DNA from 2 places in the Aureimonas sp. AU40 genome. Region 1 is predicted to be linked to the other one. Evidence: riboswitches for the same ligand, from Rfam matches in the RefSeq annotation. Region 1 holds a riboswitch; the other holds the start of a gene.
What was found. A riboswitch is a leader RNA that binds a small molecule or an ion and turns the genes downstream of it on or off. The one in region 1 is predicted to bind S-adenosylmethionine.
Positions count from the first base shown of each region.

Region 2: another riboswitch for S-adenosylmethionine. It lies ahead of AUL32_RS07550 (O-succinylhomoserine sulfhydrylase); the one in region 1 lies ahead of AUL32_RS19910 (homoserine O-succinyltransferase).

Region 1 is NZ_BBWL01000052.1:64,520-67,894, forward strand. Features, by position in the region: gene AUL32_RS19905 (YceI family protein) at 1-290, opposite strand, end outside; gene AUL32_RS19910 (homoserine O-succinyltransferase) at 525-1,436, opposite strand; SAM-I-IV-variant riboswitch at 1,475-1,582, opposite strand; gene AUL32_RS19915 (sigma-54-dependent Fis family transcriptional regulator) at 1,790-2,767, opposite strand; gene adh (aldehyde dehydrogenase) at 3,055-3,375, shown strand, end outside.
Region 2 is NZ_BBWL01000022.1:58,312-61,686, forward strand. Features, by position in the region: gene AUL32_RS07540 (Hsp33 family molecular chaperone) at 1-123, shown strand, start outside; gene apaG (Co2+/Mg2+ efflux protein ApaG) at 139-531, opposite strand; gene AUL32_RS07550 (O-succinylhomoserine sulfhydrylase) at 658-1,878, opposite strand; SAM riboswitch at 1,908-1,985, opposite strand; gene AUL32_RS07555 (2'-deoxycytidine 5'-triphosphate deaminase) at 2,111-3,193, shown strand; gene AUL32_RS07560 (DUF2726 domain-containing protein) at 3,213-3,375, shown strand, end outside.

The DNA of each region.
Region 1 (3,375 bases):
TCGGACTGCAGGAACGCATCGATGCGCGGTTGTCCCGTGGCGACACTGGCGGCCTTCAGGTCGATCGAGACGCTGGCGCGGGCGGGATCGGACGGATCGAGCCGGAACTGCCCCGAGACCTCCTTGATGGTGCCATCGATCCCGCCGCCTCCGACCTGGCCGACATGAAAGCCGATGGAGGACGTGGGCGCGATCCGGTAGCTCCCGCCGTCGGCAACGGCCGCCCCGGCACCGGACGAAGCGAACGTTGCCAGAACGATCAGCGAAAAGCGCGATAGGGTGCGCATCATGGACAACTCCCGTGTCGGCGGTCGTTCATTCGACCGGCATCGGGGACAACACCGGCGAGGCGGAAATCATCCCGCCGCGTGCGCCCCTGACGCACCCTGCCGCTTCGCGAGCCGGGAGGCTGACGCCGGACGAGTTCGATCCCATCGACGACTTGATCCTGCCGCGTGGTGATGTCCGTGACTGCCCTCACCGGTCGCCAGGCGAAACCGACAAGTCTTATGTCCTGTGGGAAATCAGGACGACGCACCGACGAGGCCGATGTCGAACGGCGTCGTCTGATAGATCTCGTTGATCCAATTCCCGAACAGAAGATGCGCGTGGCCCCGCCAGCGGTTCTCGGGCGCGCCAGCGGGATCGTCATCCGGAAAGTAGCCCACCGGCAAAGGGCCCGCGCCGTCCCGATGGTACTCCTTGGCAAGCGTGTCGGTCTCGTATTCGAGATGGTTGAACATGTGCAGCATCCGGTGGCGGGGATCGCTGACGAGGCAGGGGCCCGTCTCACGAGCGCGGGCCAGGGTGACCAGGCCGCCATCCGTCGGAAAATCCGCCTCCCGCACCTCGGTCCAGCGCGAGACGGGCACGTCGAACCGATCGGGAAAGCCGCGCAGCCAGGGCGAGGCGGGCGCGAGGTTGGTTTGCGCGAACACGCCGAAGGCCTTGGCGGCGAGCGGGTGCTTGGGAATGCCGTGGAGATGCTGCAGCGCCGCCTGTGCCGCCCAGCAGATGGTCAGCGTCGCGTGGACATGGGTCTGCGTCCAGTCGAGGATCTGGCGCAGCTCGGGCCAATACCGCACCTCGCCGAACGGCAGGTGCTCCACCGGCGCCCCAGTGATCACGAAGCCGTCGAAGCGCTCGGCCCGCGCCTCGCTCCAAGGTTTGTAGAAGGCCGACAGGTGGTCCGCCGAGGTGTGGCGCGCGACGTGGTCGCTGATGCGAACCAGCGTCAGTTCGATCTGCAGCGGCGTCGCGCCCAGGAGCCGGGCGATCTGCGTTTCCGTGCCGATCTTGTCGGGCATGAGATTGAGGAGACCGATCCGCAAGGGGCGGATGTCCTGCCGCACCGCGTGGGCCTCGCCCATCACCGCGACGCCTTCCGCCTCCAAAGTCCGGCGGGCAGGAAGATGGTCGGGAATCTTGATCGGCACGCGTCGTCGTCCTCTCTTCGGGGGACGACTGGAGTGGCTGAGGTCCGTGGGATTGCCGGATCGGCCACATCCTCCCTTGCGGGAGTGCCACCTTGCCCGGATCGGCAGGTTGGCGTCGGGCGTCGCCCCAACTCTTGATGCGGAGCGATGCTTATCGCGGAATTCCGGGCCCGGCAATGTCCGCTATCGGGGAGACCGTACGGCCGCTTCACCACGTCTGCGTCGGATGGCGGCTTTGCGTCACGAGGATGCCGGCCTCCCAACTCCCCCGTCGAACCGAGATCAGTGAGCGTCGGATGGCCGAACCGCAGGCTTTCGAAGACTTCGAGCCGATGCGAGCCTTCGCCCTCCGGTCAGATCAGGCCCTGTTTGCGGTAGCGGTGGATCGTGCTGCGGTGGATGCCGAGATGGCGGGCGGCCTTGCTGATATTGCCGTCGGCGGCGGCGAGCGCGGCCGCGATCGCCTCGACCTCGCGCTCCTCCAGCGTCGCCGCCGTCCCCTCGCCCACTGGGCGCGCGTCGAGGCCGAGATCGCCGCCACGCGGCAGGGCATGGTCCGCATCCCAATGGCCCACGGCGTAGGCGCCCGAGGACAGGCGCAGGAGAAGCCCGTCCCGTCGCGACTCCTCGACGGCGAGGATCGTTTCGAAAAGCACCTCGTCGAGCGCGTCCCACGAAAGGCCGGCCAGCGACAGGCCACGCCGATTGCCCGCGACCAACCGGTCTTCGCGAAAAACGAGAATGCCCTCGCGGCTGGTTCCCAGCATGGCGGGGTCGCTGTGGTAGCGCAGAAGGCGGCAGTCCTCGAAATGGCGGCGAAACAGGCGATGCTCGATCTGGTCGACCGCTAGCCGTATCAGCCCGAGCGCATGGCCATGCCCACGGCTGGACGATCCCGTCAGGTCGAGCGCGCCGATAAGGGCGCCGCGCGGATCGGTGATGGGCGTCGCGGCGCAGCTGAGCACGCGGTGATCGGAGAAGAAGTGCTCGGAACCGTTGACGGCGATGGCGCGCCGCTCGGCCAGGGCCGTGCCGATGGCGTTGGTGCCGGTGCTGGCCTCCTTCCACGAAACGCCGGGGCGCAGCGCCAGTTCGGCCGCGCGTGAGGCGAAGCCGGCGTCGCCGATCGTGTCGAGGATCATGCCCTCGCTGTCCGTCAGGATCGCGACGCTGCCGGTGTCCCGCGCTTCGCCCGCGATCATTTCCAGTTCGGGCCGGCAGAGGCGTCGCAGGGCGTCGTGACGTTGGTGCAGCAGGCGAAGTTCGGACTCCGTCAGCGGCTGAAGAGTGGGCGCGCGGGCTTCGGCAAGGCCAAGATCGCTGCACCGCAACCAAGATCGCAATACAGAATGTCGCACCGCAGCACTCGGCAACTGTCCTTCCTTGAAGAAGGCTTGCCGGGCCGAGGTCATATCGCTCTGTTCCATGATCTCTCCGCTTCGTCCCACTGTCGCATTTTGCGACACCGGTGACTTCTACTGTCGCACGCTGCATCGAATGCTTGAACGATGGCCCTGAAATTTCACCACATCCGAGGCGCCCGGTCCATCCGTTGCTTGCGCGCCCGCCGGATGGGGCGGAACCTTCTCTTGCTCATCGCGAGGAATGAGGAGGTTCCATGACGATCCAGCTACCGATCACCACCCGCTCGGCCCCGTTCAAGGCGCGCTACGGCAATTTCGTCGGCGGCCGCTGGACGGACGCCGCGGACGGGCGCACCTTCCAGAACCACTCGCCCATCGACGGGCGGGTTCTGTGCGACGTGGCCCGCAGCGGGGCCGAGGATGTGGAGCGCGCGCTCGACGCCGCCCATGCCGCCGCCGAAAGCTGGGGCCGCACCAGCCCCGCTGAGCGCGCGCTCGCGCTTCTGCGCATTGCCGACCGGATGGAGGAAAATCTCGACCAGCTCGCCACGGCCGAGACCTGGGACAACGGCAAG
Region 2 (3,375 bases), on a different contig from region 1:
GAATTCTGCGGCGAGGCCTACACGTTCTCGCCGGACGAATTCCACCATGATCACGACCACGATCATGGCCGCGAGAGCGAGCAGGGCCATAGCCACGGTCAGAGCCACGGCGACAAGCACTGATCGATAGGCGCCGCGTCAGTTGAGGACGCGCACGCCCTCCGGGGCATCCAGCGAAAAGGCGGGCACTTCGATGTCGAAGGCCCGTCCGTCCGCCGTTTCCATGCGGAACGAGCCGCGCATGATGCCGGACGGCGTGCCCAGCGGGCAGCCCGACGTATAGGTGAAGCTGTCGCCCGGCGAGAGGATCGGCTCCTCGCCCACCACGCCCGGCCCGCGCACTTCCTCCACCTGCCCGCGCCCGTTGGTGATGTGCCAGTAGCGCGAGCGCAGCTGCACCGTCTCGCGCGAACCGTTCTCGATCTCGATGCGATAGGCGAAGACCCAGCGTCCGTCCTCGGGGTCGGACTGGTCGGGAAGAAAGCTCGGGCTCACGCAAACCGTGATGTGCCGCGTCGTCGCCTTATACATGTCTGAACGTTTGCCTGCCAGGTGGCGGGCCGCCGAAGCGGCCCGCGATGGGGTTTTTCGAAGCCCTTTCTGCCTTCCGACCAAGGCGAAGCCGAGGCGAAGGGCAGGAGGGCTCCGCCTGCGTTTTTAGACGGCGGCGAGCGCCCGCTCCAGATCCTCCACCAGATCGGCGCCGTCCTCGATCCCCGCCGACAGGCGCAGGAGGCCGGGGCCGATGCCCAGTTCCGCCCGTGCTTCGTCGGTCAGGCTCTTGTGGGTGGTGGTGGCGGGATGGGTGATGAGGCTCTTGGCATCGCCCAGATTGTTCGACAGCTTGATGATCTGGAGCGCGTTGGAAAAGCGGAAGGCCGCCTCCTTGCCGCCCGCCAGCTCCACCGCGATCAGGGTCGAGCCGCCCGTCATCTGCCGCTTCACCAGCTCGGCCTGCGGATGGTCGGCGCGGCCGGGATAGAGCACGCGCGCGACCTTGGGCGATGCGGCGAGCACGTCGGCCATGCGCGCGGCGTTGGCCGTTTGCTGCGCGACGCGCAGCGGCAGGGTCTCGAGGCCCTTCAGCAGCGTCCAGGCGTTGAAGGGCGAGAGCGAGGGGCCGGTGTGGCGGAAGAAGTCCTGGACGTTCTTCTCAATCCACTCGGCCGAGGACAGGATGACGCCGCCCAGGCACCGGCCCTGGCCGTCGATATGCTTGGTGGCGGAGTAGACGACGACGTCGGCGCCGAGTTCCAGCGGCTTCTGCTGCAGGGGCGTGGCGAAGACGTTGTCCACCACCAGAACCGCGCCCGCCGCATGGGCGATCTCGGCGACGGCCCGAATATCGACGAGCTCCAGCGTCGGGTTGGTCGGGCTTTCCAGGAAGAAGAGCTTGGTCTCCGGTCGCACGGCGGCGCGCCACTGGTCTAGATCGCGTCCGTCCACCAGCGTCGAGGACACGCCGGCGCGGCCGAGCACGGTCTCGATGATGTAGCGGCAGGAACCGAATAAGGCGCGCGCGGCGACTACATGGTCTCCCGCCTTCACCGCGCATTGCAGCGCGGTCGAGATCGCGGCCATGCCGGAGGCGGTGGCGCGCGCGTCCTCGGCGCCCTCCAGCGCCATCATCCGCTCCTCGAACATGCGGGTCGTCGGGTTGGCGTATCGGGAATAGACATAGCCCGGCTCTTCGCCCTTGAAGCGCGCCTCGGCCGCCTCGGCGGTGGGGTAGACGAAGCCTTGCGTCAGGAACAGCGCCTCGGACGTCTCGCCGAACCCGGAGCGCATCGTGCCTCCGTGGACCATCTGGGTGGCGGGCCGCAGGCGCGATGTCTCGTCGGGCTTGGACATGAGGATCACTCCGAGGGCCGACTTCATGAAGGGCTACGCCTTCGGAACCGCTCGGGAGAACTCGAGAAACGGCCCTTTAGCGAGTTGTTTAACGTGGCTGCAAGCCGGCCGGCAAAATCACCACGGCAAGACGCATAAGCCGCGGCCGGCCACAAATCAATCGCCGCCATGCCGCAGCGGGGCGCGAATTTAACCGTGACCCCAAGGTCGGGCGTCGATCCATCTCGATTTTTCCCCGCGACGCCTGTAGGACCCGTGCATGACCGGCGGTATTCTTCCTGATCGAGACATTGCGGCGCTGTTCGAGGCGGGCGGCATCACGGCCGATAGGGTCTTCGACGCCGACCAGATTCAGCCAGCGAGCCTGGACCTTCGGCTGGGCTCCAGGGCCTACCGCGTGCGTGCCAGCTTCCTGCCGGGGCGGGGCGCCTGCGTCGCCGACAAGCTCGCGCGCTTCTCCATGCACGAGATCGACCTGACGGGCGGCGCCGTTCTGGAAACGGGCTGCGTTTATGTCGTGCCGCTGCAGGAGGCCCTGGCGCTGCCGCCTGAGGTTCGCGCGGCCGCCAATCCGAAATCCTCCACGGGCCGGCTCGACATCTTCACCCGCGTGATGGTGGACGGCGCGCAGGAGTTCGACAAGGTGCCGGCCGGCTATCGCGGTCCGCTCTTCATCGAGATCAGCCCGCGCACCTTTCCCATCGTGGTGCGGCCCGGCTCGCGCCTCAGCCAGATCCGCTTTCGCACCGGCGACGCGCAGCTCGGCGAAGCGGAACTGGCCGCGCTTCACGCCAGCGACCGGCTGACCAGCACGGCGGACGCCAACATTTCGGGCGGCGGCATCGCCCTGTCGATCGATCTCCTGGGCAATGCCGACGGTCTCGTCGGCTATCGCGGCAAGCGCCACACGGGCGTGGTGGACGTGGACAAGCGCGCCGCGCAGCCTGTGCTCGACTTCTGGGAGCCGATCCATCGCTCCGGCACGGGCGAACTCGTGCTCGATCCCGACGAGTTCTATATTCTCGTGTCCGAAGAGGCGGTGCATGTGCCCCCCGCCTATGCCGCCGAGATGACGCCGTTCGACCCGTTGGTCGGCGAGTTCCGCGTTCACTACGCCGGCTTCTTCGATCCCGGCTTCGGGCACAGTCTGGCCGGCGGCACGGGCAGCCGCGCGGTGCTGGAAGTGCGCAGCCACGATGTGCCCTTCATTCTGGAGCACGGCCAGATCGTCGGCCGCCTCATCTACGAGCGCATGGCCTCGCTGCCGAGCCGACTCTACGGCATCGACCTCAATTCCAACTACCAGGCCCAGGGGCTGAAGCTTTCCAAGCATTTCGTCTGACGCGCAGCGCGAGTGAGACATGATGGGAAGCGGAATGCAGCCGGCGCTGATCGGGCTTCTGGTCGCTTTCGCGATCGCACTGGCGCTCTTCGCGCGCCGCGCCCGGCGCATCGCGCGCGAGGCGAGGCGCGAGATCGCCGCCTTGCGCGCCGAAGAGGCGGCCCGCGAGGAGGAGGCCGAGC